DNA from 4 places in the Clostridium sp. LS3 genome. Region 2 is predicted to be linked to each of the others. Evidence: riboswitches for the same ligand, from Rfam matches in the RefSeq annotation. Region 2 holds a riboswitch; each other region holds the start of a gene.
The links. Region 2 has a riboswitch for S-adenosylmethionine ahead of ACZJV1_RS02765 (methionine ABC transporter ATP-binding protein). Riboswitches for the same ligand answer to the same signal wherever they lie in the genome.
Positions count from the first base shown of each region.

Region 1: it holds a riboswitch for S-adenosylmethionine, as region 2 does, so the genes downstream of both, ACZJV1_RS02180 (Na+/H+ antiporter NhaC family protein) here and ACZJV1_RS02765 (methionine ABC transporter ATP-binding protein) in region 2, are expected to answer to the same signal.
Region 3: it holds a riboswitch for S-adenosylmethionine, as region 2 does, so the genes downstream of both, metK (methionine adenosyltransferase) here and ACZJV1_RS02765 (methionine ABC transporter ATP-binding protein) in region 2, are expected to answer to the same signal.
Region 4: it holds a riboswitch for S-adenosylmethionine, as region 2 does, so the genes downstream of both, ACZJV1_RS16185 (methionine ABC transporter ATP-binding protein) here and ACZJV1_RS02765 (methionine ABC transporter ATP-binding protein) in region 2, are expected to answer to the same signal.

Region 1 covers NZ_CM143921.1:415,710-423,896, forward strand. Annotated here, with positions in the region: gene ACZJV1_RS02155 (amidohydrolase) at 1-132, shown strand, start outside; gene ACZJV1_RS02160 (HNH endonuclease signature motif containing protein) at 374-784, opposite strand; gene ACZJV1_RS02165 (hypothetical protein) at 1,049-1,723, shown strand; tRNA gene ACZJV1_RS02170 (tRNA-Gly) at 1,787-1,860, shown strand; tRNA gene ACZJV1_RS02175 (tRNA-Lys) at 1,864-1,939, shown strand; SAM riboswitch class I at 2,118-2,224, shown strand; gene ACZJV1_RS02180 (Na+/H+ antiporter NhaC family protein) at 2,335-3,612, shown strand; gene ispF (2-C-methyl-D-erythritol 2,4-cyclodiphosphate synthase) at 3,717-4,196, opposite strand; gene ACZJV1_RS02190 (sortase) at 4,763-5,368, shown strand; gene ACZJV1_RS02195 (anti-sigma factor domain-containing protein) at 5,368-6,363, shown strand; gene rluF (23S rRNA pseudouridine(2604) synthase RluF) at 6,386-7,165, shown strand; gene ACZJV1_RS02205 (DUF3298 and DUF4163 domain-containing protein) at 7,492-8,175, shown strand.
Region 2 covers NZ_CM143921.1:571,200-579,386, reverse strand. Annotated here, with positions in the region: gene ACZJV1_RS02785 (type I phosphomannose isomerase catalytic subunit) at 1-40, opposite strand, end outside; gene ACZJV1_RS02780 (M20 metallopeptidase family protein) at 376-1,545, opposite strand; gene ACZJV1_RS02775 (MetQ/NlpA family ABC transporter substrate-binding protein) at 1,629-2,450, opposite strand; gene ACZJV1_RS02770 (methionine ABC transporter permease) at 2,502-3,182, opposite strand; gene ACZJV1_RS02765 (methionine ABC transporter ATP-binding protein) at 3,151-4,209, opposite strand; SAM riboswitch class I at 4,298-4,421, opposite strand; gene ACZJV1_RS02760 (type I phosphomannose isomerase catalytic subunit) at 4,622-5,560, opposite strand; gene ACZJV1_RS02755 (HAD-IIB family hydrolase) at 5,708-6,466, opposite strand; gene ACZJV1_RS02750 (PTS sugar transporter subunit IIA) at 6,607-7,056, opposite strand; gene ACZJV1_RS02745 (PTS fructose transporter subunit IIC) at 7,173-8,187, opposite strand, start outside.
Region 3 covers NZ_CM143921.1:3,535,703-3,543,889, forward strand. Annotated here, with positions in the region: gene recD2 (SF1B family DNA helicase RecD2) at 1-1,927, opposite strand, end outside; gene nagA (N-acetylglucosamine-6-phosphate deacetylase) at 2,050-3,180, shown strand; gene metK (methionine adenosyltransferase) at 3,220-4,395, opposite strand; SAM riboswitch class I at 4,498-4,606, opposite strand; tRNA gene ACZJV1_RS16640 (tRNA-Tyr) at 4,757-4,841, opposite strand; tRNA gene ACZJV1_RS16645 (tRNA-Thr) at 4,847-4,921, opposite strand; tRNA gene ACZJV1_RS16650 (tRNA-Val) at 4,939-5,014, opposite strand; tRNA gene ACZJV1_RS16655 (tRNA-Tyr) at 5,037-5,121, opposite strand; tRNA gene ACZJV1_RS16660 (tRNA-Thr) at 5,128-5,202, opposite strand; tRNA gene ACZJV1_RS16665 (tRNA-Tyr) at 5,228-5,312, opposite strand; gene ACZJV1_RS16670 (hypothetical protein) at 5,612-6,046, opposite strand; gene yyaC (spore protease YyaC) at 6,156-6,677, shown strand; gene mreB (rod shape-determining protein) at 6,738-7,772, opposite strand; gene spoIIID (sporulation transcriptional regulator SpoIIID) at 7,911-8,162, opposite strand.
Region 4 covers NZ_CM143921.1:3,436,797-3,444,983, forward strand. Annotated here, with positions in the region: gene ACZJV1_RS16160 (MucBP domain-containing protein) at 1-126, opposite strand, end outside; gene ACZJV1_RS16165 (Na-translocating system protein MpsC family protein) at 621-1,394, opposite strand; gene ACZJV1_RS16170 (alanyl-tRNA editing protein) at 1,912-3,111, opposite strand; gene ACZJV1_RS16175 (MetQ/NlpA family ABC transporter substrate-binding protein) at 3,301-4,128, opposite strand; gene ACZJV1_RS16180 (methionine ABC transporter permease) at 4,258-4,893, opposite strand; gene ACZJV1_RS16185 (methionine ABC transporter ATP-binding protein) at 4,893-5,930, opposite strand; SAM riboswitch class I at 6,026-6,173, opposite strand; gene ACZJV1_RS16190 (DUF503 domain-containing protein) at 6,267-6,554, opposite strand; gene malQ (4-alpha-glucanotransferase) at 6,676-8,151, opposite strand.

The sequences.
Region 1 (8,187 bases), 160 kb from region 2:
GTAGATACGGTAGTAGTCGATGGAAAGGTTGTTGTTAGAGATAAGATTCTGTTAAGTGAGGAATTCACAGAAATTAGAAAAAATTTAATGAGCTTAAAAGAAAAAATAAATAAGGTTGCTAAAGAACTTTAAGGATAGCCTATTAAATTAGAAAGCATATTGTTGTATTAAAGATTCAGGATATTATTTAACAAAAAGAATATATTAGAAATTTTAGGTATTGAATAAAATAAAAGCTTCTAAAGAAATGTATAATCTTTAAGAAGCTTTTTTAATTGGAAAAAATTTATATAAAGTTATTAAAATTCATTAAAAATATCTATAATTTAATTACATATACAAATAAATGGTAACTTGAATATAAAGTTAAATTTTAGCTAATATTAATATTATGGAAAAGACGTTCTAACTCAAGCTCTTGAAGCATAGCATAGGAGTAGAGTTTACCACCCATGAGGTTCTTTATTATTTCTTTTTTAGAGTATCCTTCTTTAAATAGTTTAAGGTTTTTGATTAACTTTTTTAAAGAAGAATGAGATATTTCTAAAATATTGTAAAGTTCCTTAGCTGTATAGTAATCTTTTGGTAAGAGCTTAAAAAGCTTATCTTGTAATTCAAGTTTATACTTTAAATCAGTTTCTATACAGTTATGAGGACCATGTTTCCCTCTATGGTGGTAGTTGCAAAGATATTTATAGTTTAACTTAATATCGTAGCCACCTTCGTGTTTATGAACTATATGATGAATATCCGCTTTTGATCCACAAATTTCACAGTGGTACAAAGTCATGCCTCCTTTTTATATCTTTAATAATATTATAAAATAAATTTATTTTTATTTCAAATTAGATATAAAAGTATATCATTGGGTGAGTAGGTATTTTACGCTAAAAATACGTGCATCCTAATACATAGAATTATATTGTTATAATAAAGTGTTTATATTTACTTTGTTATATTCTTAAAAAATACTTGTAAAGGTGGTATAATATACTATATAATATATATATAGTATATTATATTACGAGACTGAAGGAAAGGTGATACAGTGAGACATAGTTATGATTCATTTGATTACTGGGAAGAATTAATTAATGAAAATAAAACTATAAGAGGACATATGTTTATGGATAAGTTACCTAATGAAAAAAGTATATATATCCATAGCTTAGTTTTTTGCAAGAATAACGGACTTAATAATACATGGGCATACTTTCCAAATGAAAAAATATTGTTAGGATATATTCAATATTCATTTTTACAAGAAGCCTTTTATAAATGGATATATGGAAAGGAAAGGTTAGTTGTTAATGTTCCAAACATTCCAGTAGAAATAATAATTTCAGATGGAGAAAAAAATAAAAAAATATCTAAAGAAGAAGCAGATAATATGAGAAGACATGTAAAAATGATAAAGGAGTGTTGGGCTTTACCTAAAGATAAATTAATTAGGGCACTTCAAAAGTTTGCTAGAGACTTTAATAGAACTTGGTACGGAGACAATAGAGAATTTTTATATTTAAAAATTTTTAATACACCAAAAGAATTAGGGGAATTTGTTATAAATTCAAGCTATATGACAACAAGTGAAAGAGAATTTAAAGAGAGAACTAGCTTAATTATTTCAGATTGGAAAGAAGTATGTGAAAAAGCTGATAAAAATAAGAGCCATGGAGAGCGATTTAGAGATATTTTATTAAAATCCCTTACAGAAATAATTTAAAGGTAAAACTAATTATTGACAGTAATAATTACTAAATATATAATATTACTGTCAATAATATTTGCGGGTGTAGCTCAATGGTAGAGCCCTTGCCTTCCAAGCAAGTTACGTGAGTTCGATTCTCATCACCCGCTCCATATGCGTTATTAGCTCAGTTGGTAGAGCACCTGACTCTTAATCAGGGTGTCCCGGGTTCGATCCCCTGATAACGCACCATTAAAAGAGAGATTAATTTTATGTAATCTCTTTTTTTCTATTTATAGAACATTTAACACTAAATACTTTATTGTTAATAGTAACTTTAAAAATAAAAGACTTATATAAGGTGTTAGGAATATTTTTCATATTGACAATAGTATATTAAATTGATACTATTATAGTGCAAAATTTAAAAGTCTTATCAAGAGTGGTGGAGGGACTGGCCCTATGAAACCCAGCAACCAAGAATTTTAATTAATTCTTAAGGTGCTAAATCCTGCAGGTAAACCTGGTAGATAAGAGGCGAACTATAATTTTTTATATGTGTGAGTAAAGCTTCTGTATTTCTACAGGAGCTTTTTAATTTTTGTAATTATAAATAATTTATATTTTTAAAAGGAGAGGAAGAAATTTTGAAAAACAAAGGTAATGGACTAGCTTTAATTCCATTGGGAGTATTCTTATTAGTGTATTTAGGTACATCTATAATAGCAAAAGATTTTTATGCTGTATCAGTTATTGTTCCTTTTTTAGTAGCAGCTCTAACAGCATTAATTATGAATAGAAAAGTAAAGTTTGATGAAAAAGTAGAAGTTTTTTGCAGGGGAGCAGGAAACACTAATATTTTATTAATGATATTAATATTTATATTAGCAGGAGCCTTTGCTGAAGTTGCTAAAAATATGGGAGCAGTAGACTCAACTGTAAATTTAGGATTATCTTTATTACCAAGTAGTCTATTAATACCTGGAATGTTTATTATAGGTTGCTTTATAGCTTTATCTATAGGAACATCAATGGGAACAATAGTTGCATTAGTTCCAATTGCAGTTGGAATAGCAGACAAGACAGGAATAGCAACAGCATTGGCAGTTGGAGCAGTAGTTAGTGGTGCTATGTTTGGAGATAATCTTTCAATAATATCTGATACAACTATAGCAGCAACAAGAACTCAAGGTTGTGAAATGAAAGATAAATTTAAAATGAATTTTATAATAGTTCTTCCAGCAGCAATAATAACTGCGTTAATATTCATGGTATTAACAAGAAATGCAAATGTAGTTAGTTTAGATTCTTTAAGTTTTAATATATTCAAAATTTTACCCTATATAATAGTTATAATAACAGCTTTACTTGGAGTTGATGTAATAATAGTTTTATTACTTGGAATCTTGTCTTCAGGTATAATAGGATTTATATTTGGAAGCTTTGACTTATTGGGATTATTTAATTCTATATCTGATGGAATAGCTGGTATGAGTGAGCTAATAATAATCTCATTACTTATAGCTGGAACAATAGAGATAATAAAGTTTAATGGTGGAATAGACTTTATACTTAACAAAGGACTGAAGAATTTTAAAAGTAAAAGAGGGGCTGAGTATGGTATTGCAACCCTAGTAAGTTTAGTAGATATTTGTACTGCTAATAATACAGTAGCAATAGTAACTGTTGGACCAATAGCTAAAAATATTTCAAATGAATTTGATTTAGAACCAAAGAGGGTTGCAGGGATAATGGATATGTTTTCGTGTGTATTTCAGGGCATAATACCATATGGAGCTCAACTAATATCAGCAGCAGGTCTTGCAGCTTTATCACCATTTGCAATAATGAAATTTTTATTTTATCCATATCTTATGGGGATATGTGCTATAATAGCTATATACATTCATTGGAGAAATAAATAAGGCTGTTGTAAAAATTTAAATATATAAACCAAAAAACAAGGAGATAACTTTTTTAGTTATCTCCTTGCTTTTTATAAGCCTTAATTTAATTCTTAACTTTTTAATTATTTATTATCCATTGTAAGAAGGCATATACTTTGAGAGGATATACCCTCACCACTGCCAGTAAATCCAAGTCCTTCTTCAGTAGTTGCCTTAACATTAATTTGACTTAAATCAATTTCTAAAGCTTGTGCTATGTGTTCTCTCATTTGTTGTATATAAGGAGACATTTTTGGTTTTTGAGCAATAATAGTTGCATCTATATTGTTTATGGAATAACCATTATCTGAAAGAAGTAATCCTACTTGTTTTAAAAGTTTTAAACTTGAAATACCTTTGAATCTTTTATCTGTATCAGGAAAATGCTTGCCTATATCACCTAGAGCTGAAGCACCAAGCAATGAATCCATAATTGCATGAAGTAATACATCAGCATCTGAATGTCCAAGTAAACCGTGTTTATAAGGAATTTTAACTCCTCCTATTATTAAGTCTCTTTCTTCAACTAAACGATGTACATCGTATCCTAATCCTATCCTCACTTTATCACCTCTAAATTAATTATAGAATTATTTTACCATAAATATAGAAGATATATTTAAAATTTATTTTTTAGAACTATAATACTTTTTTAAAGGGATAGACTTTAGAATTATTTTTTACAGATTTTTTCTTAAATATTTTATTAATAAGATGATTTAATTTAATATTAAGCTTGTAAATAAAGTGAATGGTCCTAGATGAAAGCTTCTTACGTTTAAGGACGAAATCTACATAAATTATTTTTCTATTCATAAGTTGCTCCTAAAATATTAATAGACTATAAAAAGCATATATAAGTTCTAATAAATTGCATTAATTTAATTAAAGTAAATACACTTTGTTATAGTATAAGTAATTCGGTATTACAGGAACTTATATATAAAATTCAAAAATATATATGCTTTTAAATTTTCTTCATATACTGCTAATGAGATTTTACTATAAAATAAATAATACAAAATGTAATGTAAATTAATAATTAGAACATATATATTATAAAAGTCCATAATGTTTATGATATAATATATGATAGAGTGGTATAAATGTTTAATGGGAGATGATGAATTTGAAAGAAAAGATTAGAAGAGTAATAGGGATTATTTTAATAATAGTTGGACTAGCATTGATAATATCAATTGTTTATAAAAAAATGGAAACTTCAAAGAAACAAAAAGAGCTTCAAAATATTTTAGAACAAGTAATAAATGAAGATCCGAAAAGTGAGGGATCTGATAATGGTGATAAATCAATTAATGGATATAAACCTATTGCTTTAATTGAAATTCCAAGTATAAACTTATCTCAAGGCTTAGTGGAAGGAATGTCTGATAATGTACTTCAGTATTACTTAGGTCATTTTGAAGATTCAGCAAAACCAGGAGAAAAAGGAAATTTCGTGGTAGCTGGTCACAGGGTATCAGATTATTCAGAAGCATTTGTAAACTTGTACAAAGTTGAAGCAGGAGACGATATTATAGTTAAGGCAAATAAGAAAGAGTATATATACAAAATAGATGAAAATTTTATAGTTGATCCAAGTAGGGTTGATGTTTTAGATAAAACAGATGATGCAACAATTACCTTAATAACTTGTACTGTTGGAGCTAAGGAAAGAGTTATAGTAAAAGGTAAGCTTATAGAAACAAAGGATCTACAAAGTGGAGGAGAATAATGAGCAATTTTCAAAGTGATAAATATAAATTCTCAACTAAGGCTCCATCAAATTTAGCTTTAGAAGAGGTTGTTGAGAAAAGGTCAGAAGAAATAGGAAGGTTAAAAAATGAACTTTTAACCTATAAAATACTTATTAAAGATTTAACACATGAAGAGCCATCATATAATGTAAGAAACAAAATTTTAAATATAGCCTATTTTATGATAGAAGATGTAGAACTTTTTGAATACTTAAATACAACAAAGAAATTTCCAATAAATAGACTTTTCAAAAGAACACCAATAGAAAAAGAATTTTTTCACAATTGGAAAGAGCATATAATAACATATGTTGTTATATTATCAAATCCTAATTACAAGTATCTACAAGAGTATATACAAATAGTTGAAGCTGTTAACATAATGGGAGTAGATGAGGTTTCTGAGCTTATAAAGTCAACAGAGCATAGGGGGATTATACTAGAAAAGAGGATTAGGAAGGCTATAGTATTAACTTTTAAAGGTGAGTTTGTAAAGGTTAAGTGCGGTAAGGAAAATAAAGTTGGAGAAGATTTAATTAGTACTGAAGCTATTTCTATTAAGAAGTATAAATTACAATTTTCAATATTAATTAGCTTAATTGTAGTTATACTTATGATATCAATATTTAAGTATAGATCCATTGATAAAACTGTAGTAATAGAAACTACTTCTGAAATTACATTAGAGGTAAACAGCTTTAATAGAGTTATAGATTCTTATAGTAAAACAGAAAAAGGCGGAAATATGCTAAAAGAATTAAATGTAAATAACTCTGAAATAGATGATTCAATAAAAAATATATTAAATTATGCTGCTAGCAATGAAATGTTTCCTGAATCAGGAGTAATAGTTACTGTAGCTGGGAATCCTTTAAAATATGGAGTTTTAGAGAAAACAGAAAATTTTATTGAAGAAGAGAAACTTAAAGTTATGTTAAATAATTCAGGAGATGAACATAAGGTAAGTCCATAAAATCTGTAAAAGGTGATAAATTATGAAGCAAAAGAATAGTGAGAAAAAGTATGTAATAGTACATAATGATAGAGGAAATGAAATAAGATTAAATAAATTTATAAGTGAAACAGGAATATGTTCGAGAAGAGAAGCAGATAAGCTTATAGAAAGCGGTAGAGTTACTGTAAATGGAATAAAAGCAGTTATGGGTACGAAGGTAACAGAAGAAGCAGATGTTAGAGTAGATGGTAAATCTATAAAGAAAATTGATGATTTAGTTTATATAGCATTAAATAAACCAGTAGGAATTACATGTACTACAGAAAAAAAGGTTAAGGGAAATATAGTTGACTTTGTAAATCATAAAAAGAGAATTTTTCCAATAGGAAGATTAGATAAAGATTCACAAGGATTAATATTGCTAACAAATGATGGTGATATAGTAAATAAGATATTAAGAGCTGGAAATAATCATGAAAAAGAATATATAGTTACTGTTGATAAAGCTATTGATGAAAAGTTTATAGACTCCATGGCAAATGGTGTAAGAATATTAGGTACAGTAACTAAAAAATGCTATGTCACAAAAGAAAATAAAAATACATTTAGAATAATTTTAACTCAAGGTATGAATAGACAAATAAGAAGAATGTGTGAAGCTTTGGGTTATAATGTAGTTAAGTTAAATAGAATACGAATTATGAATATAAAATTAGATAATTTAAAAATTGGAGAGTGGAGAGACTTAACATATACAGAGTTAAAAAAGTTAAATTTATTAATTGGTAATTCAGGAAGAACAAAGGATTTTGATGATTAGAAAGCTATAAGCTGTTAAATTATTGCAGCTTATAGCTTTTTCTTATTAATTTAGGATGTTTATTAAAATATTGAAAAGTTATCCACAGACGTGTAAATGGCTATAATACAAAGGTCTGTGAACTTTATAGATTTGTATAGAAATAAATTACAGTAAAAATCTGTATGTTACACACATAATCCACATGTCCCTGTGGATAAGTTGTGCAAACTATGTTGAAAATAGTGTTAATAATTATTAACACTATTGTAGATAATATATTGTAGATATAATTATTGAAAATGCAGAAAATTATTATAATTTATAAAAACAGGAGATATAGTCATATGAGAAAAGTTTGTAGAGGGTTATTAATTACAGTGTTATTGTTAAAGGTTGTCCACATTTATCCACAAGCATTGTTAATAAATTTTAATAGTAATATTGTCGAAAATCCAATGCTTGTGGATAAGGTTATAAAAGAAAATACAAACTTCATAAATATAGATGTCGAAATCCCACAAATAGTAGGATTAGCTAATAAAGATAAAGAAAAAGTTATCAACAAGGAAATTTTGGATTGGACTGACATGTGGATAAAAGATGTAAAAGATGTTAGCCAAGAATTTAATCCAACAATTCCATATCAATTAAATGCAAGATATACTTTAACTAATGATAAGAAAATATTAAGCTTCTTTATAGATTACTATCAGTTTAGTGGTGGGGCACATGGAATTACTACTAGAAAAACATATAATGTAGATATTTCTACAGGAGAAAAATTAGAACTAAAAGATTTATTTAAAAAAGGATATGACTATAAGAAATTTATAAATGAAGTTATACAAAAGGAAATAAATAAAAATCCAGAGTATTATTTCACTGGTAAAGATGGATTTAATGGGATAAAAGATGATCAAAGCTTTTATATAGATAATGAAAAGCTTATAATTCATTTTCCTTATTATGAAATAGCGCCTTATGCAGGAGGAATGCCAGAATTTGAAATACCATATGAAGTTTATTAAAAAAAGCAGTCT
Region 2 (8,187 bases):
TTTTTTCATAATATAAATTTTCAAATCTAATTGGATACATTAAATCACCGCCTTATTTTAATTCTTCTTAAAGATAACATATTCTTATATAATATAAAGTAATCTTTAAAACAATCTTATAGCTGGATTAATTTAAATTCAATAATAACTCACTTTAATTTTGTATATAATCTAACATCTTATAATTTATTATATAGTGATATTTTTTATTTACTATTCTAATTTTTAGAAAATGAACTAGATAATTCTTAAAACGATTTTCCAAATAAAATTGCTAAAGGCTTTCTATATTAACATTTTCAAAATTTTAGACTTTTATAATTTCCTAAAAAAATTTCCCTAGGAAACAACTGTTTTGAACCTAGGGAAATTTTTTTATAATAACTTATTTAATACATAATCTACTTCTATATTTGTAACTACTAATAATCCCGCTTCATCTATATCAAATAAATCATTATGATGTGCTACAGCAGTATTTGAATTACATGAATTTTTAGTTCCCACTTGTATATAGGTACCTGGTACTTCTATTAAGAATTCTGCGAAATCATCTGCTCCTAGTTTCTTTGGATAGTTGGTTATTACATTTTCTTCTCCCACAATATTTTTTGCAATAAGAGCAACTTCCTTACTAACTCTTTCATCATTTATTAAAGGTGATGCATAATCTCTAAACTCAACTATAGCCTCTGCCCCATAGCTTTCTGCTATATTTTTCGCTATTTTTTCTACTGACTTATTTGTCTTTTCTCTTGATTCAAAAGTAAAAGCTCTCGTTGTTCCTTCTAATGTGACTTCTCCTGCTACTGTATTGTAAGTAGTTCCCCCTTTGATTAATCCAACTCCTACAACTACTGTATCAATAGGATCTGTTTGCCTACTTACTATTGATTGTAGATTTACTACTATTTGGCTAGCAATATATAAAGCATCTGTTGATAAATGAGGTGCAGATACATGACCACCTTTGCCTTTAATAGTTATCTTAAAATAATCACAAGATGCACAGCTAGGCCCACTAGTTACTGATACCTTACCTAAGTCTATTCCTGAAGCTACGTGAGCTCCTATTATTTCTTCTACTCCATCTAAGCATCCTTCTTTAAGAAATATTTTAGCTCCTTGTCCAATTTCTTCTGCTTGTTGGAAGAATAATCTTACCTCTCCTACCAGCTCCTCTTCCTTTTCTTTTAATATTTTTGCAGTTCCAAGAAGACTAGCCGTATGTCCATCATGACCACAAGCATGGTTATATCCATCATTTTCAGATTTATAGTCTTCCTTCTTTAAATCTGGAACCTTAAGAGCATCTATATCTGCTCTTACAGCTAAAATTCTATTTGATGCTTTTTTACCTTTTATTATTCCTAAAACCCCAGTTTCCCCAATTCTTTTATGTGGAATATTTAGTTTGTCTAGCTCTTCTTCTATCTTCTTTGCTGTATTATATTCTTTTAAACTTTCTTCTGGATACTTATGAAAATATCTCCTTAATCCAGTAATATAGTCCTTTTCCTTTATTACATAATCTTTTATATTCATAAAAATGGCCCCTTATATTAATCACTCACAGTATTTTACTTATTTATATTCATATTGTTATAAATAGTTTTATTCTTTAATTTCTATTTCCAAGTTGGTATATAAGCCCCTTTATATACTGCCTCTATAACCTTAGCTACTTCATCTGATCTAAATGCTTCAACAACTTTTTTATAAACTTCATTATCTTTATCTTCAGTTCTTGCAACAATTACGTTTATATAAGGATTATCACTACCTTCTTTAACTTGTTCTAAGTAAATAGAATCTTCTTTTGGATTAAGTCCTGCATCAACTGCATGTCCACCATTTATTAAAGCTGCAGCTACATCTTCTAATAATCTTGGAGTTTGAGCTGCTTCAACTTCTACAAATTTTATATTTTTAGGATTTTCAACTATATTATCTAAAGTTGGAGTGTATCCTGCTGCCTCATCTACCTTAATAACTCCTGCTGATTCTAAAACCTTTAAAGCTCTTCCTCCATTAGTTGCATCACTTGGTATAGCAATAGAATCCCCATTTTTTAGCTCATCAACAGATTTTATTTTATTTGAATATACACCAAGAGGAGCTATTAAAGTTTCTCCTATAACTGATAAATCAAATCCTCTATCTGCAATATCTTTATTTAAGTATGCATAATGTTGGAATGAGTTTAAATTTATTTCTTCATCTGCTAAAGCCTGGTTTGGTTGACTATAATCTGAGAAAGGAACAAGTTCTACAGTTATCCCTTCTTTTGCAAGATTTTTTATTACAGGTTCCCATTGATCACTGCTTTCACCAACTACTCCTACCTTAACCACTTTATTTTCTGCTTTAGATTTTCCTCCTTGGCATCCTGCTAATGAGAAAAGTAATGCCCCTGATAATATTATACTTAGTAAATTTTTAGCTTTCATATTTTACGTCCCCTTTTTATTTATTATTTATTTTTGCTTATTGCTTTAATTTTAATGTGTTGTTTTTTTAATTACTCTATCCCCTAGCCCTTGAATTATATTTACTACAATAAGTAATATTATTACTGTTACAAAGGTTATATCTATTTGATTTCTTTGATATCCATATCTAATTGCTAGATCCCCAAGACCTCCGCCACCTACTGATCCTGCCATAGCTGTTAATCCAACTAAGCTTACAAAAGTTATTGTTGTTGCTCTAATAATATTTGGTACACTTTCTTTTAGATACACTCTAAATATTATTTCTAAAGGTGATGACCCCATTGCCTCAGCTGCCTCTATCACCCCCTTATCTATTTCTGATAAAGCACTTTCTATTTGCCTTGAAAAGAAGGGTATAGTTCCTAAAACTAGTGGTACAAAAGAACCCTTTGTTCCAATTGCTGTCCCTACTATGGCCCTGGTTAATGGTATTGCTGCTGCTAATAAAATAATAAATGGTATTGATCTTGTTATATTTATTATCTTATCTAAAACATAATAAACTGGTTTATTTTCTAGTATGCTTCCCCTCTTAGTTACCACTAATATTACTCCTAATATAAGACCTATAACAAATGATATAGCTCCTGATACTAAAAGCATAATCAAGGTTTGTCCAGTTGCTTCATAAATTTCTGGTATTTTTTTTACTGCATTAGGCAATAATTTTTGTATTAAGTCTGCCATCTTTAATCACCTCAACTTCCACATTTTTTTCTTTAAGATAGTTTATAACATTATGAATCTGTTCTTCTTGACCTTTAATTATTACAATAAGTCCACCAAGTGGAGATTCTTGAATTATCTCTACATTTCCAAAGATTATATTTGCATCTACATTAAATTCTCTAGATATTATTGAAATTATTGGTTCAGTTGTACTATTTTCTAAGTATTTGAGTTTTAGTATCTTTTCATTTTCCTTAATTTCTACAACTGAAGATTTATCTTCTATTAAGTCATATATATTACTTAATAGAGAAGTACTATCTATAAAATTCTTTGTAATCTTTTCTTTAGGCTCTGAGAACACCTTAAATATATTTCCTTCTTCTACAACTCTTCCATTTTCCATAACAGCAGCTCTTGTGCATATTTCTTTAACTACTTGCATTTCATGAGTTATTATTACTATGGTTATTCCAAATTTTCTATTTACCTCTTTTAAAAGTTTTAGTATGGATTTTGTAGTTTGTGGATCTAAGGCACTGGTTGCTTCATCACAAAGTAATACTTTTGGATCATTGGCTAAAGCCCTTGCAATGCCTACCCTTTGTTTTTGTCCTCCACTTAATTGAGATGGATAAGAATTTGCCTTATCTTCTAATTCAACAAGTTTTAGTAGTGATATAACTTTATCTTTTATTTCATCTTTTGAATATTTACTTCCCTTCAAAGGATAGGCTATATTTTCAAAAACTGTTCTAGACTTCATAAGATTAAAATGCTGAAATATCATTCCTATCTTTTCTCTTTCTTCTCTAAGTTCTTTATTTGATAATGTATTAAGGTCTTTTCCATCTATAAGTACTTGCCCCTTAGTAGGTCTCTCTAAAAAGTTTATGCATCTAACTAGAGTTGATTTTCCAGCTCCACTAAAGCCTATAATTCCATAAATTTCACCTTTGTTAATGTTTAGTGTTACATCCTTTACTGCTTCTACTTTTCCACCTTCTGTATCATAAGTCTTGTACAAATTTTTTAATTCAATCATGTTCCCCCTCCTTCTACCCTAAAAAAGGTAATAAAAAAACTGCTTTCCTAAAAAATAAGAAAGCAGTGTAATACACTTCTATATTTCATTCTTATCTTTCAGACGCAGTAAACATCTGCAGGATTTAGCACCTTAAATCATAACTAATTTAAGTTCGTAATTCAGGTTGCCAGACTTCACAGGGCCAGTCCCTCCGTCTTTCTTGATAAAAATCTATTCATTTTTTTGTTTTTCATTTCTTGTTCCTCATTATATATGTATATATTTCCACTGTCAATAGTATTTTTACTTTTTTATAAAAAAGTGGACATATGTAAGAAATCCATTATATTTTGCTAAGTCATTTTAATTTAAAATAAAAAACTAAAATTAAACCTCTAAATAATTAATTACTTAGAGGTTTTTTATTTAACTATATAACTGGATAGCTCTTTAAAACTGTAACATTACCTTTTATTGAATATTCTCCTAAAGTAGCTGGGATTAAATAACTATCTCCAGTCTTTATTTTTTCTGTGAAGTCTTTTCCTTCTATTATTCCTTCTCCATCTACGCAAGTTAACATATCAAACTTTTCTATATCACTTGCATCATTGTATTGTGAATCTATAGTTATTTTTTCTATTCCAAAGTATTCATTTTTACATAGTAAGCTTTGCTTATAGCCTTCATGCTTTATTTCTTCTTTTTCACTAAGGTTTTCACATTGAAGATCAAAGTTTATAACATCTAATGCTTTTTCAACATGAATTTCTCTTGGTCTTCCATAGTCATATACTCTGTATGTTACATCACTATTTTGTTGAATCTCTGCTATTATAACACCTTCGCATATAGCATGAACTAATCCACTATTAATTAAAAAGCAATCACCTTTTTTAACTTCTATTTTATTTAAATAACTTTCCACATTATTATTTTTTATAGCTTCTTCAAATTGTTCTTTACTACAATCTTTAGTTCCCACTATTAAACAAGCACCTGGTTTAGCATCCATAACATACCAAGCTTCTGTTTTACCATAATCCCCTTCATACTTTGCAGCATATTCATCTCCTGGATGTACTTGTACTGAAAGTTTTTCTTTTGAATTAATAAGCTTTATAAGTAATGGAAATTTTTCTAAAGTAACCTTCGCTCCTACAAGTGTATGTCCATACTTTTTAATTAAATCATCGAAGCTAGTTCCTTTTAATGAACCATTTTCTACAATTCCAGTCCCATTTGGATGACATGCTATATCCCATGTTTCACCTATTTCACCTTCTGGCATATTATCTCTAAAGGATTCAAAATCTCTTCCACCCCATATTTTTTCATAATATAAATTCTCAAATCTAATTGGATACATAATCTTTCTCCTTCCTTAACAACACTTCTTAAGTAAAATATATATTTCAATATATAGATTATTAAATTAATTGATTTTTTTAAATAAAAATTAATTAATATTCTTCAATTATTCTATTTTATTTATAATATTTATTTTCTATAATATTTATAATAAATAATTTTCTATACATTCTCCTACGGAGTTAACTAAATATTTAACATGTTTCTTTAGTTCTTCTTCTACATGGTTAAATGTAAATGAATTTTTAGTTATCTTAAACATAGTTACGTCATTCCATGAATCTCCTATGGTATATAGATCTTCATTTTCTATTAATTCTTGTTCTGCTAAATATTTTACTCCACTTCCCTTTGAACATCCCACTGGAACTACATCTATATAAATATCATTTCTATATGCTACTACTGTATCACCATATTTTTCATTTATTTCATCTTTTATTTTTTCTATTTCATCCTTCTCTTTATTTGGATTATATATAGAAATTAAGCTTAGCTCCTCTTCTATTTCACATATTGAATTTACTCTTTTTTTATTTGGATATGGTAAATTATCTCCATCTGTTAATAAATATGTGTCAAATCCAGATTCTACTGAAATATATACATCATCTTCACTTATTCCATTTATTATACTTTCTATTATTTTTTTATTAATTACTTCTTGCTTTATTTTTCTTCCTAATGAATCTACTATTAATGCTCCATTTAGTAATACATAATAATTTGCAAATATCTTATAGTCATCCTTTAGCATTTCTACTCCATTGTATGGTCTTCCCGTTGAAACTACTAATAAATTCTTTTCTCTTTGAAGTCTAAGTATAAACTCTTTATCCTCAATGGTAACCTCATTATCATTTATTAATGTTCCGTCAAGATCTGTTGCTAATAATTTACTCATTTATTCCTCCATTATTATATCGATATTTTTTTAATATTTTATCACTATAATTTTATCATATAATTGAATAAATTTTCACAAATAAATTTATAGACTTAAAAGATGAAACTTTTAAGTCTATTTTATTGCTTATATTCTTTTTACATTTCAGTTCTTTGTAATAATAACTCTTCTATTACTTTTTTATCATTAGCTTTTTCTATTTCTGCTTTAAAATCATCATCCATTAAGCTTACTGCTAATATTTGAAGAATTTTTAAATGCTCATTTCCTTCACCATCTGGTACTGCTATTAAAAACACCATATTTACTGGTTCATCATCTAAGCTTTCCCATTCTATTCCTTTTTCACTTTTACCAACTATAACCGTTGGTATGTTTACCCATGGTGATTTTGCATGAGGTATCGCAACTCCATCACCTATACCTGTTGTTGATATAGCTTCTCTTCTTTTTACATCTTCAACATACTTATCAACATCTATTAATCTATCTTTTGCTAGTTGTGCTAGATGATTTATTGTTTCAAATTTTTCGTTAGTTTCTAAGTTTAAATCCATGTATTTTACATCAAATATTTTGCTATTCATTGCTATTACCTCTCTTTGAATTTTGAATTTAATATCAAGGAAATTAAAACTGTTAACTCCCTTGATATTATTTATGTTTTTACTATTTATTTTATTATAATATATTTCTTATTAATTTACTTAGCTGCTTTTCTATCTCTTAAAGATTTTAAATAGTTAACCATAAGTGCTGTTACTAATGAGCCTATCGCTATTGCAGCAAGGAACATAACTACTCCATCAACAGCTCCCATTAAAGCAACTATTGGACCTCCATGAGGTACTCTATCAGCTACTTTTGCAAACATTGCTATGTTAGCTCCAACTATTGAACCAACTATTAATGATGGAATAACTCTTAGTGGGTCAACTGATGCAAATGGTATTGCACCTTCTGTTATTCCACAAAGTCCCATTGTAAATGCAGCTTTACCTGCATCAAGCTCATCTTGACTGTAATGTTTCTTTCCTAAGAATGTTGCTAATCCCATTCCTATTGGAGGAATAGCTATTGCTGCTGCTATAGGTCCCATTATTTCTGGTCTACCTTCTGTAATCATTGCAACACCAAATAAGAATGCAACTTTATTTACTGGACCACCCATATCAAATGCAACCATTGCACCTAATACTGTAGCTAAAACTACTGAACTTGCTCCTGATAATCCTGCTAAGAAGTTAGTTAATCCTTCAAATATTGAAGTTATTGGTCCACCTAATACTAATATAAATGCCAATCCTGTAACTAATGTTGTTATTATTGGAATTATGATTATTGGCATTATTGGTTTAATCATATTTGGTACTTTTATTGATTTTAATCCTTTTGCTACATAACCTGCTAAGAAACCAGTTACTATACCACCTAAGAAACCAGCATTTGCTTCAGATCCATAGAATGAACCATTTGCTGCTATATATCCACCGATTAACCCTGGAACTAAACCTGGTCTATCTGCAATTGAATAAGCTATAAATCCTGATAAAACTGGAACCATAAATGTAAATCCTGCTCCACCTATCATTTCTATCTTTTTCCAAAATGAATCTGCTGGTATTGCTAATCCGTTTGCTGTTGGCTCTCCACCGAAAGCTAAAGCTATTGCTATTAAAAGACCTGCAACTACAACTACTGGAATCATGTAAGAAACT
Region 3 (8,187 bases), 1.0 Mb from region 2:
TTTCATCATCAAATATTATTGTCATTGTTTTTTCTTCTTCGTTTATACTTTTTATAAACCCCATATCACCATTAAATACCCCTACACCTTCATTATCTCCTTCTCCATTGATTCTAATCCATTTTAAAGAGTAATTATTTTTAGTTTGCATCACTTTATCACCTTCTCTAAAAATAACATCTTTTAATTCCTTTTCCCTTTTATTATTAGATTTAGGATTTAAGATTTCTTGAAGTTTATTATTTAAATTTTGTACTCCTAGTATCCCTTTTCTTGTAGGTGTTAGTATTTGAATATCTCTATATTTATCCCAGGATTTATTAAAATTAGGTAATCTTCTATTTATTAAATCAATTATTGTAAGTAATATTTCATCAAGGTCTTCCTTATTTTCAAAGAAAAAATCTCCATCTCTTCTATTTATATATGGCATTTCTCCATTATTTATTTTATGGGCATTTGTCACAATTAGACTTTCTTCTCCTTGTCTAAATATATCTCTAAGTCTTACTACCTTTATAAAATTACTTTCTATTAAATCCTTTAATACATTTCCAGCACCAACAGAAGGAAGCTGGTCTACATCTCCAACTATTATTAATCTTGTTCCAAGCTTTATAGCTTTAAGCAAACTATGCATAAGCATTATATCTATCATAGATGCCTCATCTATTATAATTACATCTGCCTCTAATGGTTCTGATTCTCCTTTTCCATAATAAGAATTTTCCTCTTCACTTACTCCCATTTCTAGCAATCTATGTATTGTTTTTGCTTCTCTTCCAGTAGATTCAGTCATTCTCTTAGCCGCTCTTCCTGTTGGGGCTCCTAATAAAACCTTCATTCCACTATTTTCATATATTTCTATTATAGATTTTATTATCGTAGTTTTACCTGTTCCTGGTCCCCCTGTTATTATTTCTATTCCATTTTCAAACGCCCCAATTATTGCTTCTCTTTGTGAAGAAGCAAATTTTATATTATTTTTTCTTTCAAAAGCTTCAATTTCAAATTCAATGTCTGAATTTATAGTCCTAAAATTTTCTATACTTAATGTTATTATTTTATTTGTTACTCCAAGCTCACAATAATAATATGGTAGTGAAAATATTGCTTCTATATCATTTATCTTTTCAATTTTTATCTTTGTTTCTAAAGCTAAATTATACAAACTTTCTTCTACTAGCTCTGATGGAACTACTAAAATCTTTGATACTTCATTTATTAAATTTTCTTTTGGCATATATGTATTTCCAGCTGCTGAAAATTGATTTAATATATATCTTATGCCACTTTGTATTCTAAATGGTGATATTGTTTCTATACCAAGGCTTTTTGCTATCCTATCTGCAGTTATAAATCCTATCCCTGATATTTCATCTGAAAGTATGTAAGGATTTTCTAAAATTATAGACTTAGCATCTACTCCAAATTTCTTATATATTTTTATACACTGATTTGTAGTCATACCATGCCCTTGAAAATATATAATTATATCTTTTAAATCTTTTTGTTCTATATATGATTCATATATTATCTTAAACTTCTTTTCTCCAATACCCTCAACTTCTTGTAGTCTTTCTATATTGTTATCTAATATATCTAATGTTTTCTCTTTAAACTTTTTGACAATTTTTTTCGCTGTTATAGGCCCTATTCCGTGAATTATTCCAGTACTTAAATATTTCTCAATCCCCTCCACAGAATCTGGTAGTATTTCTTCATATTCTTCTATATTAAATTGACGCCCAAATTGTTTATGTAATACCCATTGTCCTTTTAATTTAACATATTGCCCTTCTTTTAAAAAAGGAACTATCCCAACTGCACTTATGCACTCTTTATCTGATCTTATTTTTGATACTACATAACCTGTATCATCACTTTTGAATACAATAGATTCTACTATTCCATTTAGAAATTCCATGCTATCTCTCCAAATCTTTCAATGATATTTTAATATTTACAATTTTATTATATAATTATATCATAATTTAAAAATTTTAAATTCTTAATATTATACAATATTAGCAATATGGAGGTGCTTACATGATAATAAAAAATTGCAACATAATATATCTTGATAAGATAGAAAAGGGATCTGTTTTAATTGAAAATGGAAAGATCAAAGAAATAAACCCAAAGAATACGAATGATAATGAAATAATTGATGCAGAAGGATTATATTTATCTCCAGGCTTTATAGATGTTCATATCCATGGTGCTGGTGGTCATGATACGATGGATGGCACATTTGAAGCAATTAATGAGATTTCTAAAACTATAGTTAAACATGGAACTACTTCATTTACTCCAACTACAATGACTGTAGCAATAGATGATATAAGAAAATCAATGGAAATTATAAAAGAAGCTAAAGAAAATGGTACTGATGGTGCTATCGTTTTAGGTGCTCATCTTGAAGGACCTTTCATAAGCCCAAAAGCTATTGGAGCTCAAAACCCTAACTTTTTGATTCCTCCAACAATAGAAAACTTTAATGCTATGGTAGGAGATGCTGAAGATGCTGTTGTATCAATTACAATTGCTCCTGAAGTTCCTGGCGCTAAGGAACTAATAAAAGAGTTATCAAAAAAAGGAATAGTTTGCTCTATAGGTCATACTAAAGCTACTTACGATGAAGCTATGGAAGGAATTAAATGTGGTTGCTGCCACTCAACTCACTTATTTAATGCAATGACACCATTTGCTCATAGAGAACCTGGAGTTGTAGGTGCTATATTTGATAGCGAAGTAACTACAGAAACAATTTCTGATGGTATCCATATATCATATCCATCACTTAGAATAGCTTACAATCAAAAGACAACTGATAAAGTTTTATTAGTTACTGATGCAATGATGGCATGTGCGATGCCTGATGGTATGTATGCATTAGGAGGTCAAGAGGTTGTCGTTAAAGATGGAGCTGCAAGACTTTTAAGTGGAAGCTTAGCTGGTTCAATATTAACTCTAGATAAAGCTATTAAAAATGTATATAAAAATGTTGGTCTTTCATTAAACGAAGCTGTAAAAATGGCAACTTTTAATGCTGCTAGACATTGTAAAGTTGAAGATAGAAAAGGTCTTATAAAAGAAGGCTTCGATGCAGATTTGGTTTTATTTGATGAAGACATAAATGTAAAAAATGTTATAGTTGCTGGTAAAGTATTAGTATAAATAAAAATGCTCCAATTCAAAATTGGAGCATTTTTTATTTTAAAGATACTTCTTTATTTCTTCTACTTTATTTAAATCTTCCCAAGGTAAGTTTAAATCATTTCTTCCAAAGTGACCATATGCAGCTGTTTGCTTGTAGATTGGTCTTCTTAATTCTAAATCTCTTATTATAGCTCCTGGTCTTAAATCAAATACTTTTTCAACTATTGAAATTATTTCTTCTTCTGATTTCTTTCCAGTTCCAAATGTTTCTACCTCTATAGAAACTGGCTTAGCAACACCAATTGCATATGCTAATTGAATTTCTAATTTATCAGCTACTCCAGCTGCTACTAAATTCTTAGCAACCCATCTAGCCGCATATGCTGCTGATCTATCAACTTTAGTTGGATCTTTCCCTGAGAAAGCACCACCACCGTGTCTTCCATATCCACCATAAGTATCAACTATTATCTTTCTTCCAGTTAATCCGCTATCTCCTTGTGGTCCTCCAACAACGAATCTTCCAGTTGGATTTATGTAATACTTTGTGCTATCGTCTAATAATTCTGCTGGAACTACAGCTTTAATTACATGCTCCATTAAATCTTCTCTTATTTGTTCTTGAGATACATCTTCACTATGTTGAGTTGATATTACTATTCCATCTATTCTTATAACTTTATTATCATCATATTCAACTGTAACTTGAGTCTTTCCATCCGGTCTTAAGTATGGTAAAGTTCCGTTCTTTCTTACTTCTGATAATCTTCTTGATAATCTATGAGCCATAGCTATTGGTAATGGCATATACTCTTCTGTTTCATTTGTTGCAAAACCAAACATCATTCCTTGGTCTCCTGCTCCAACTGCTTCAACATCATCTTTTTGCCCTGCTCTAGATTCTAATGCTTCATCAACACCCATAGCAATGTCACCTGATTGTTCATCTATTGATGTTAGTACTGAACATGTTTCACAGTCAAAACCGTATTTAGCTCTATCATAGCCTATTTCTTTTACAGTTTCTCTAACTAACTTTGGAATATCAACATAACAATTAGTTGATATTTCTCCCATAACCAATACCATTCCTGTTGTAACAGCTGTTTCACAAGCAACTCTTGCCATAGGATCTTTAGCTAAAATACTATCTAATACAGCATCTGAAATTTGGTCGCAGATCTTATCTGGATGCCCTTCTGTAACTGATTCTGATGTAAATAATCTTCTCATTTTCATTTCTCCTTTCATTTTATTTGATATTAATTCTAATTAATTTAATTTATAAAATAAAAAAATCTCTTCGATAAGAAGAGATGTTAAAAGTCATAATCTTTCTTATCTTGCAAAATTACTTTGCAGGAATTGGCACCACACTCAAAATTACTGAAGTAGGTTGCCGGGTTTCATCGGGCCCTTTTCCCTCCGCCTCTCTGGATAAGAACTAATATCAAATTTTACTTTTCAGATTATATCATCTTTAATATTAATAGTCAACTACAGAACCTAAAATAATTACATATTTAGATTCTTTAACTGATAAAATATTAAATTATTTAAAAATATAAAAAAAGACAAGTAAACTTGCCTTTTGTGGTGGGGGAGGACGGATTCGAACCATCGAAACGAAACGTAACAGATTTACAGTCTGCCCCCTTTGGCCACTCGGGAACTCCCCCACATTTGGAGCTGGCAATAGGAATCGAACCTACAACCTGCTGATTACAAGTCAGCTGCTCTACCGTTGAGCCATGCCAGCATATTTAATTTTTAAAATGGTGGAAACAACAGGGATCGAACCTGTGACCCTCTGCTTGTAAGGCAGATGCTCTCCCAGCTGAGCTATGCTTCCATAAGAATAAAATTTTATAAAATGGTGGGGGAGGACGGATTCGAACCATCGAAACGAAACGTAACAGATTTACAGTCTGCCCCCTTTGGCCACTCGGGAACTCCCCCATTTTATGGAGCTGGCAATAGGAATCGAACCTACAACCTGCTGATTACAAGTCAGCTGCTCTACCGTTGAGCCATGCCAGCATATTATAAATTAATAAATTTCAAATGGTGGGGGAGGACGGATTCGAACCATCGAAACGAAACGTAACAGATTTACAGTCTGCCCCCTTTGGCCACTCGGGAACTCCCCCGTTTAAAATTTATTTAATTTCAGTTAAGTAAACTTTGTATCTTCTCAACCGACAATGATTAGTATATATTTATTATATCTTAATTTCAAGTACAATTTTCACTCATTTAAAGAAACTATATTTAATTTATTCTGTTTTTCTTTTATTTTCTTCTAATTAATACTAATATCTTTTTTATTAACAATTTTTCTGTCATAATTATTCTATATTAGATATTAAATAAACATCCCTTCAACTTGTAATAATTTTTAATAAATATATATTGCTATAAGTAAAATAATTTTTTAAATAATAATTTCTTATACTTCTTTTTCTATAATATCTAAATCAATATAATCACTTATAATATCCTTAAACTCTTCATATTCTTTATTTGACATTCTTTGCTTTACTAAAGACATACCTTTTGTAATGTTAACTGTATTTTCTCTATCCGAAAAATAGTTATTAACTTTTATTATATCTACTATAGCTAAATTTCTAATTAATACATTTATTTTTTCTTTTCTAGCTTTATCTAAATGTCCAAACAAATTATTAGAGGAATCTACTTGATTTATAATAATTGTAGATTTATTTTTTTCCTCACTAATAAACTCTTCTTCTTTATTGTATTTTACTACATTTTCACTAATAACTTCTTCACTTTTTAATGGCTCCCACACTAATAAAAAATATATTGGGATAACTATACTAATTATTATGGTAATGGTAGAAAATAGTAATCTCTTCATTCTATTTCATCTCCTTTTATTTGATTAATTTCCTCTTTTATGATTTTTATACATTTTATTATAATTAATCTTTATCAAACATATACTTTTATGGCGGGGGTGAATTTTAGTGAAGCGTAAAGTATTATATAACTCTTATAATTCTCATATTGAAATAGCAAATTCTATTAAAAATTATATTACGGAAAATACTATAATAGTTTGTATAGGAACAGATAAATGTATTGGTGATTGCTTAGGTCCAATGGTTGGCACATTTCTAACAGAAAAAGCCTTCCCTCTCCCAGTGTACGGAACAATAGAATCTCCAATACATGCTTTAAATATAAATAAAATATTGAATGAAATTAATAAATTGCATCCTAAATCCTTAACTATAGGTATAGATGCTTGCTTAGGTGAATATAGCTCAATTGGTGAAATACATACCAGAGATTATCCAATACATCCTGGAAAAGGTGTTGGTAAAAATTTACCTGATGTTGGAATTGCCTCAATAATAGGAATAATAGATTCAAGTGAAAATGCAGAAATTTTCACATCTAGAAGCATTCGTCTAAATTTAGTTATGGAAATGGCTAAAGTGATTTCTTCTTCAATTATTGAAGCATATAAGATTGTTAATAAATAAAAGGGAGCAATAAAATACTCCCTTTTACAATCAATTATATATAATATGTATAATATTCTACTACTCTATCAAAGTTATTTCCTTGTCTGATAGACTAGATTCTATTTTATCTAGATATCCTAAAACCTTGCCTGTACCCTCTGCTACTGCTTCTACAGAGTTATTAGCAACATCGACATTGACTCCTGTTTCATGCTCTATTAGCTTATCTAATCCATCTAATAAAGATCCTCCACCAGTCATTAAAATGCCTTTTTCTATTATATCAGCAGCAAGTTCAGGTGGTGTTTTTTCTAATACAAATTTAACATTATCGACAATTAACGATACTGATTCTTTTAGTGCATAAATTATTTCCTCTGATGTAATAGAAACCTCATCTGGTAATCCAGTAATTAAATTTCTACCTTTCATCATAGCAGTTAAGTTTCTTGATCCATTAAATGCTGATCCTATATTTACCTTTAACTCTTCTGCCGTTTTCTCACCTATCATTATCTTGTACTTATTTCGTACATACTTTATTATAGCATCGTCAAATGAATCTCCAGCTACTTTTATTGATGATCTTACTACAACTCCCCCTAAGGATATTACAGCTATATCAGTAGTTCCACCACCAATATCTACTACCATAGAGCCACTAGGTTTAGTTATATCTAATCCTGCACCAATTGCAGCAGCCAAAGGTTCTTCTATTAAATGTACTTTCTTTGCTCCAGAATTTCTGGCAGCATCAATAACTGCTCTTTTTTCCACCTCCGTTGCTTGTGATGGAACACATACCATTACTTTAGGAGCTGTAATTTTACTTTTTCCATATGCTTTTCTAATAAATTCTTTTAACATTTTTTCAGTTATGTCATAATCTGATATAACACCATCTCTTAATGGCCTTACTGCAACTATATTACCTGGAGTTCTTCCAATCATCTTCCTTGCTTCTTCTCCAACAGCAAGTATTTTATTATTATTTTTATTTATTGCAACAACTGATGGTTCCTTTAATATTATCCCCTTACCTTTTGCATAAACTAAAACTGTTGCTGTTCCTAAATCTATTCCTAGATCGCTCCCACTTCTCCAAAACCACATTCCTTGTTCACTCCTACTCTTTTCGCACTATAAAATCTTTCAAAATTTCTCTTATTTTGCATTATTAGCATATTTATTATTATATATGGAATATGGTAATCCTTCAATATGTTTGTACTTAAATTCGTAATCATTTACTTACTCTGCTGTTTTATATTTCATTTTAGTGGCTTTTCCGCCCCTAATATGTCTTTCTGCTTTATTTAACTCTAATATAGAGTGAGTTTGTTCTGCTATAGCTGGATTTATCTTTGGTAATCTTTCTGTCATATCTTTATGAATAGTGCTTTTACTAACTCCAAATACCTTAGCTGTCTTCCTAATTGTATCTTTAGAATCTATTATATATTTAGCAACCTCTAAAACTCTTTCTTCTATATAATCCTTCAAAATATTACCTCCCTTTGGATAAACT
Region 4 (8,187 bases), 1.1 Mb from region 2:
AGCTTTTTTTAGGTTAATTTCTAAATTTACATTTTCATTGGCCGATACACTCTTTAAGTTTAAACCCTGAACAAGTATATTCATAAAAAAAGCTAATAGAACAAATAAATTAATTTTTTTAATCATAGTAATATCCTCTCTTTATAATACTTACTACCTTTTAAAATAAATTTTTTTAATAAAAAAAGCCCATAACAAAAACTATTTCAAGTTTTGTTATGGGCTTTATAAATTGCAATTTCAAAATTGTTTTAAAAAGCTAGTCCATAAAATATTAAATTTTAAATTTCAATTATAATTTATATAAAAAAAACAGCTTATAAAAATATATCTATCTTTTCTTAGCAATATAAATTATAATTCTAAACTTTAATTTTATGTTTTGATTATATCAATAAGTTAATATTTTGTAAATATTTTTTTATAAATTTTATTATATAATAAAATTTAATGAAAATTATAATTTTGTTTAACTTTTTTTAAAAAATTTGTCTATAGTAGTAATTAATTTGAAAGTAAACCTAATTAAAAAAACACTAAAAAATGCTACTATTAATCTATTAATAGTAGCATTTTTTATACTAAATATTACTTTTCAACTAAATTAAACCTTTTTTGTATTATTTAATATTAAAATTAATCTTTTCGTATTTTTCATATGGATAAATTTCGACTTTATCCATCACCACTTTTCTATCAATTAATTTTTCTAATTCCTGTTCAATAAGTAACTTTGTATTCTCATATATGACCTTTCTAATAATTTCAACGTCTTTACTATGTCTTCCTGCATTAAGTAAACTTTCTTCAATTAATGTTAAATTTTCTTTTGAAACAATTTCTATTACTTTTCCTTTTATAAAAACCTGTATGGTTTTAGCTCCTTTTCCAGTAACGCTTTTTAAATATTTGGAATATATATTCCTTATATCTAACTCCAACTTATCTTTATTTTCCTTTGAAACAATAAGTTCCTCATTTATTACAAGAACACCGTGATTCTCCTCTAATAATTGAACTGAAATACTTAATAATGTTTTCAATAGGATATTCAAGTCTATTGGTTTTACTAAATATTTATCTATTTTTAAATCTATACTCTTTAAAATAGTTTGTGAATCACATAATGCTGAAGTTATTATAACAGGACATTTAACTTTATTTTCTCTTATTTTTGCCATCATTTCAATTCCACTCATATCTGGAAGAACTAAATCTGTTATAATTATATCTGGATCAAATTCAGAGAATTTTTTTATACCGTCATTTCCATCCACTGCTAATATAACTTTTCCTACTTGTTGTTTCAAATACTTTGAAACATAATCTCTTGTAATTGGCTCATCCTCAACATATAAAATTTTTAATGAAGATAATATATTAGAATTATTCATTACATTCCTCCTAGTATAATTTAAAGTTTTGCTAAGTCATATTAACATTGAACTCTAGATATAATAAAATATAATAGATTTGACAGAATCTAAATACTTTCCTTTGAAATTATAATAACAATAGAAAAAGTAAAATATCCCCATTATCATTATTATAAATTGTATAAGTTTTAAAAAAATGGCAATTTAAAATTATAATTTATATAACTCAACTTTCACACATCAATATTAAGGCAAAAGCTTGTACTTTTAATAAATAAAATAAAGAAACATCAACTTTGGGATAATAAAATTTCGAAAAGCATAACACTAAAAAGATTATTTATTATTAATTTTATTATATCAAATAATGATGATGCTAGAAAGTTTAATTTAGCAATGTCTCTTCTTTAATATATTACTTATAATTCAATAATCTCACATACATTGATAGCATTTACTATGTATATAGTAATACTATCTTAATAAAAGGAAAAGCTACTTTGAAATTTTTATATATTTCAAAGTAGCTTTTTAACTAAATTAACTTTTCTTTTATTTCATCATAGGCATGATTTAAAAATTCACCTACATTTATGCTATCTCCATAGCCTTGAGCTAAAAACTTATTTCCTCCACCTTTTCCATTTATAAATTTAATTAATTCTTTTAATAAATTACCCATATTCACAAAATCTATATTTTTAGAAGCTCCAAACAATACATTTACCTTATTATGATTTTTAACTGCAATTAAACTAATTACATTATCTTTATCATTTAATTTATTAAGAAGCTTTCTAACATAATTAATATCTCTTTCTTCATATATTTTCTTTAAAATTATGATTTCTCCATGTTTATTAGAATTCAAAAGTAGCTCATCTATTTCATATTGCATAAGCTCTTCATCTATTTTCTTTTTTTCCTTTATTAAATCTTCTATATTATTTTTTAAGTTTTTTATGCTATTTAATGCTTCTTCTTCACTACTACTTAAGTAAACACAAATATCTCTTAATATTTTATCTTTACTCAAAGAATCTTTAATTGCTCTTTCTCCTGCTAAAAATTCTATTCTAGTATTACCTTTATTTTTTTCGTATTTTTTAATTTTTATCATTCTTAAATCTAATGTTTTGGCAGGATGTACTCCACAACAAGCATTAATATCAAGCTCTCCTATTTTAACTACTCTTATTTCATCTTCAGTATTTGGTAAGTCTCTTCTTAAGTTTAGATTTTTTAATTCATTAGCTTCAGGTGTCATAAACTCAACTAATATATTTTGCCTTATGATATCATTTGCTATTTCCTCTGCTTTTCTTATTTGATTTTCATTTAAATAACCCAAAATATCTACTGTGCTAATTTCTCTTCCTAAATGAACACTTACTGTATTTGCATTAAATAATTTAAAGAAGCAACCCGAAAGTACATGCTGAGCAAAATGTTGATGCATACCATCTTCTCTTCTATTCCAATCTATTTTTCCCTTAATACATCTTTTATTGATAATTTCTTCTGAAAGAACATGATAAACTATTCCTTTTTCTTCATAGACATCAATTACAGTTTTTCCATCTATCTCTCCTAAATCACAGGATTGACCTCCACCTCCTGGAAAAAATGCTGTTTTATCTAGCGCTACATGATACTTATTATCTGTATTTTTTATAGATATAATCTCTGCTTCAAACTCCTTTATATATTGATTTTTATAATATAACTTCTCCATACTATCTCACCTATCCATTCTTTTCTTCAACAATAAAATATATCCCTTTTCATATATTTGCTATTATATCATAAAAGGATTAAATCAATTCTTCATACAAATTAAAGAGTGAGTAGTGAGTTTCTATTAAAACCCTACTACTCACTCTTATCCCTTTAATACCTAAACATTAATAGTTGAATATGGAATTTAGAAAGTTGGAATTACTGTTCCATTATATTTTTCTTCTATAAATTTCTTAACTTTATCTGATGTTAAAGCTTTTGTTAAAGCTTTAATTTTCTCACTATTTTCATTTCCCTTCTTAACAGCTAATATGTTTCTATAAACCTTTGCTGCTTCTGCATCTTTATCTTCTATTGCTAATGAATCCTTAGATGGATTTAATCCTGCCTCTATAGCATAGTTACCATTTATAACAGCTAAATCTACTTCTTCTAATACTCTTGGTAGTTGCGCTGCCTCTAATTCATCAAATTTTAAGTTTTTACTGTTTTCTGTTATATCCTTAGGCGTTACTAATTCTCCTTCTTTAAGTTTAATTAATCCTTGTTTTTCTAATAACCTTAATGCTCTTGCTTCATTTGATGGATCATTTGGAATTGCAACTCTAGCCCCATCTTTTATTTCATTTACACTTTTAACTTTTTTAGAGTATGCTGCTATTGGCTCTAAATGAATTTCTGCAGTATAAGTTAAATCTAGCTTTTTACTTTCATTTGTCTCATTTAAGTATGCAATATGTTGAAAATAGTTCGCATCTAATTCCCCTTCAGCTAAGGCTGTATTTGGCGTTACATAATCTGTAAATTCTACTATTTTTAATGTGTACCCCTCTTCTTTAAGATCTGGTACAATTTGTTCTACTATTTCCTTATGAGGAACCGGTGTAACCCCTATTGTTATTGTTTTATCTTCAGCTGCTGAACCTGTTTCTTTTCCCTTACCTCCACAACCTACTAAGCTTATTACTAAAGCCCCTGTTAATAATAATGTTAATATTGATTTTCTTTTCATATTGAAAGCCCCCTTTTTTAATGTACAATTGTCAGTTAAAATTAGACAATTTAAATTTCTTTAATTTTTATTTAATTAAATTTATTCTCCTATATCAATTGCTTTTATTTTTATATTTTCATAACTTTATTATGATAGTTTTTTATATAAGTAATTTCCTAAAGATTGCAACACTTGTACAATTATTATTAAAATTAAAACTGTTACAATCATTACATCTGTCTGATATCTTTGATAACCATATCTTATGGCAAGATCCCCAAGTCCGCCACCACCTACACTTCCTGCCATAGCTGAATAGCCTATTATACTAATTACAGTTAAAGTTAGTCCAGAAATTATTGATGGAACAGCTTCTTTAAGCATAACCTTAAATATTAGCTGAGTATTTGATGCTCCAAAAGATTTTGCTGCTTCTACTACACCTGGATCTACTTCTTTTAAGGCAGATTCTATTATTCTTGCTACAAATGGAGCTGCTGCTATAGTTAAAGGGACTATTGCACCTTGTATTCCTGTTGATTTTCCTACTATTAACCTAGTTAAAGGTACCATAAACACCATTAATATTATAAATGGAAAACTTCTTAGGATATTTATTATAGTGTCTAATATTTTGTAAATAAACTTATTTGGCTTTAATCCATTTGGCTCTGTAACTATTAAGATTATTGCTGGTACAAATCCTAATATTATTGAAAATACAGTTGAGAAAAATACCATTATAATTGTTTGCCCCAGAGCCTTTAATAATATATCTGACATTAGCTAAGCACCTCCAATATTACATTTTTCTTTTCTAAATAATTTATTACCCTTTCCTTATCTTCCTCTTCTATGTTTATTACTAAGCTTCCAAGTACATCATCTCTAAACTTTTCTAATTTGCCCCAAACTATTGAAAAGTCTATATTTAACTCTCTTGACATTTTCGTGATAAGTGCATTTTCTGATGATGTGCTTGGAAAAAATAATTTTATGTTTATCCCTATCGCTGGTAGTAGCTCTTCATCCTGTTCACCTAAAAACTTCTTAAGCGATACTCCTGGTTTTAAGAATAAGTCTTCTGAATTGCCTTGTACTTTTAAAATGCCCCCTTCTATTAATGCAACTTTTTCACAAACCTCTTTAACTACTTCCATTTGGTGGGTAACAATAACTATTGTAATTCCTAACTCTTTATTTATCTTTGAAAGAAGTTCTAATATATCCTTTGTAATCTTAGGATCTAATGCTGATGTAGCTTCATCACAAAGTAAAATTTTAGGCTCTAATGCTAAAGCTCTCGCTATAGCCACTCTTTGCTTTTGACCTCCACTTAAATTAGATGGTTTTGCATCTGCTTTTTCTGAAAGTCCAACTAACTTTAAAAGTTCAGTTACTCTATTATATATTTTTTCTTTTCTAAATTTTTTGTAACTACAAAAACTCTCCCCTTTTCCCTTGCATTTTTCTTTGTATTCCTTATACTCTTCTTCATATCCCCAAACCTCTAGTGGTAATGCTACATTTTCAAATACATTTTTTCTATTTAATAAATTGAACCCTTGAAATATCATACCAAGATCTTTTCTAAATTCCCTAAGTTCAATTCCACTTAAATCTTTAACCTCTTTACCCATTACTGTAAGAGATCCATCTTCATAACTTTCTAGCCCATTTATACATCTTAATAAAGTTGATTTCCCTGCCCCACTATGTCCTATAATTCCATATACTTGTCCTTCTTCTATCTTAAGCGAAACATTCTTTATAACTTCTACTTTGTCAAAGCTTTTACTTAAGTTATTAATTTCTATCACAATTAATTCCCCCTTTAAAGAAACTTAAAGTAAAACAAAAAACGCACTGGAGAATAAATCTCTAGTGCGTATAATTACTCACATACTAATTTATTCTCTCATCTATCAGCTTAAAGCTGCAGGATTTAGCACCAAACTTAATAGAATATAGTTTTAGTCCAACATTAATTAGACTTATCTTATAATCCTATTACAGGTTGCTGGGTTTCACAGGGCCAGTCCCTCCACCACTCTTGATAAGAAACGTAATCAAAATATTTAATTTTTATATTGATATTAATATACGATTATTAATTATATTTGTCAACAACATTTTAAAATTTATTTTTATAAATTTTAAAACATTACTACTTCTTTATCTATTTTTATAAGCTCTGCATCTGTATTTTCTTCTATAAAATTTATTATATTTTCCATAGTAGAATCTACTTGAGCACTAGTTGCACATATTCCTGAAATTCCAATTACAATACTTTGATGAATATCTTGATCACTTATCTCACTTACAGAAATATTGAATTTATTTTTTAACTTCTGAGTTATACTTCTAACTACCATTCTCTTTTCTTTTAAAGAATGTACCCAACTTGCTCTTAAATTTATACTCATTACTAGGACTCTCATTTTAAACCACCTCTTTAAATATTATGTACCTTAATATTATTATAAATAAAGCTCATGGAGAATATTCTCCATGAGCTTTATTTATAACTTTTATCTGGGATTTATTTATAATTTAATTAAATTATCTACCATATAATCTAGTTAATTCAAATATTTCCTCTGCTAATTTATCGTTTAAATCTTTTTTTGAAGCTCTCCAAGTCCAATTGCCACCTAATGTAGAAGGTAAATTCATTCTAGCTTCATTACCTAATCCTAAAAAATCTTGCATTGTGGTTATTGCTAAATAAGCTTGACTTCCCCAAACTCCTCTTATTAATCCTCTTGATATTCCTTCATCATAAGTTAAATTTAAATATTTTTTAGCTTTTTCTATTTCATTTTTACTTCCAGTTACATTATACCATCCACAATTTGTATCGTTATCATGTGTGCCTGTGTAAGCCACACAATTAGCATGATAATTATGTGGTAAGTCTACACTATCTTCTCCGCCAAATCCAAACTGTAAAATTTTCATTCCAGGAAATCCTGTTTTATCTCTAAGCTCTATTACGTCATCTGTCATCATTCCCAAATCTTCTGCTATTATATTCACGTCTCCAAGATTATCTTTTATAGCATTAAATAATTTAATTCCAGGCCCTTTTGTCCATTGCCCAAATTCTGCTGTTTTGTTTCCATATGGTATTTCCCAATATGCTTCAAACCCTCTAAAATGGTCTATTCTTACTACATCATATAATTTAAAACTTTCTCTAACTCTATCAATCCACCAACCATATCCATCTCTATCTAAATTATCCCAGTTATAAATAGGATTTCCCCATAGTTGGCCAGTAGCTGAAAAAGTATCCGGAGGACAACCTGCAACAGTTATTGGAATCATATTTTCATCGACTTTAAAATACTTAGGATTGCTCCAAATATCTGCACTATCTTCTGAAACATATATTGGAATATCTCCTATTATTTTTATTCCATTTTCATTAGCATATTTCTTCAAACTATACCATTGTTTAAAAAACATATATTGTACAAATACCCAATAATCAATTTCATCTTTTAACATTTTTTTATAATAATTTATGGCTTCATCTTTTCTTAATCTTATATCATCATCCCACTTTTGCCAACTAACTAAGTTAAAATGATTTTTCACAGCCATATATAGAGAATAATCATTTAACCAAAGCTTATTTTTTTCTTTGAAATCCTCTATATCATTATTAAATTTATTCTTTGAATTATGGTATGCTTTTTTTAGTATTTTATTTTTATTTACAAATAACTTAGCATAATCTACACAATTCTCATCTAAGCCATAATCTAAATTAGAATAATCTTCTTCTTCTAATAACCCCTCTTCTTCTAATATTTCGAAATCTATAAAATATGGATTACCTGCAAATGCTGAAAAGCATTGATATGGTGAGTCACCATAACTAGTTTGTCCTAAAGGTAGTATCTGCCAATACTTTTGTCTACTTTTCTTTAAAAAATCTACAAAGGCAAAGGCTTCTATTCCAAATGTTCCTATTCCATATTTTCCTGGTAGTGATGAAATATGCATTAATATTCCACTACTTCTTTCCATAAATTTTACCTCATTTCTCATAAAGCCTATTCTATA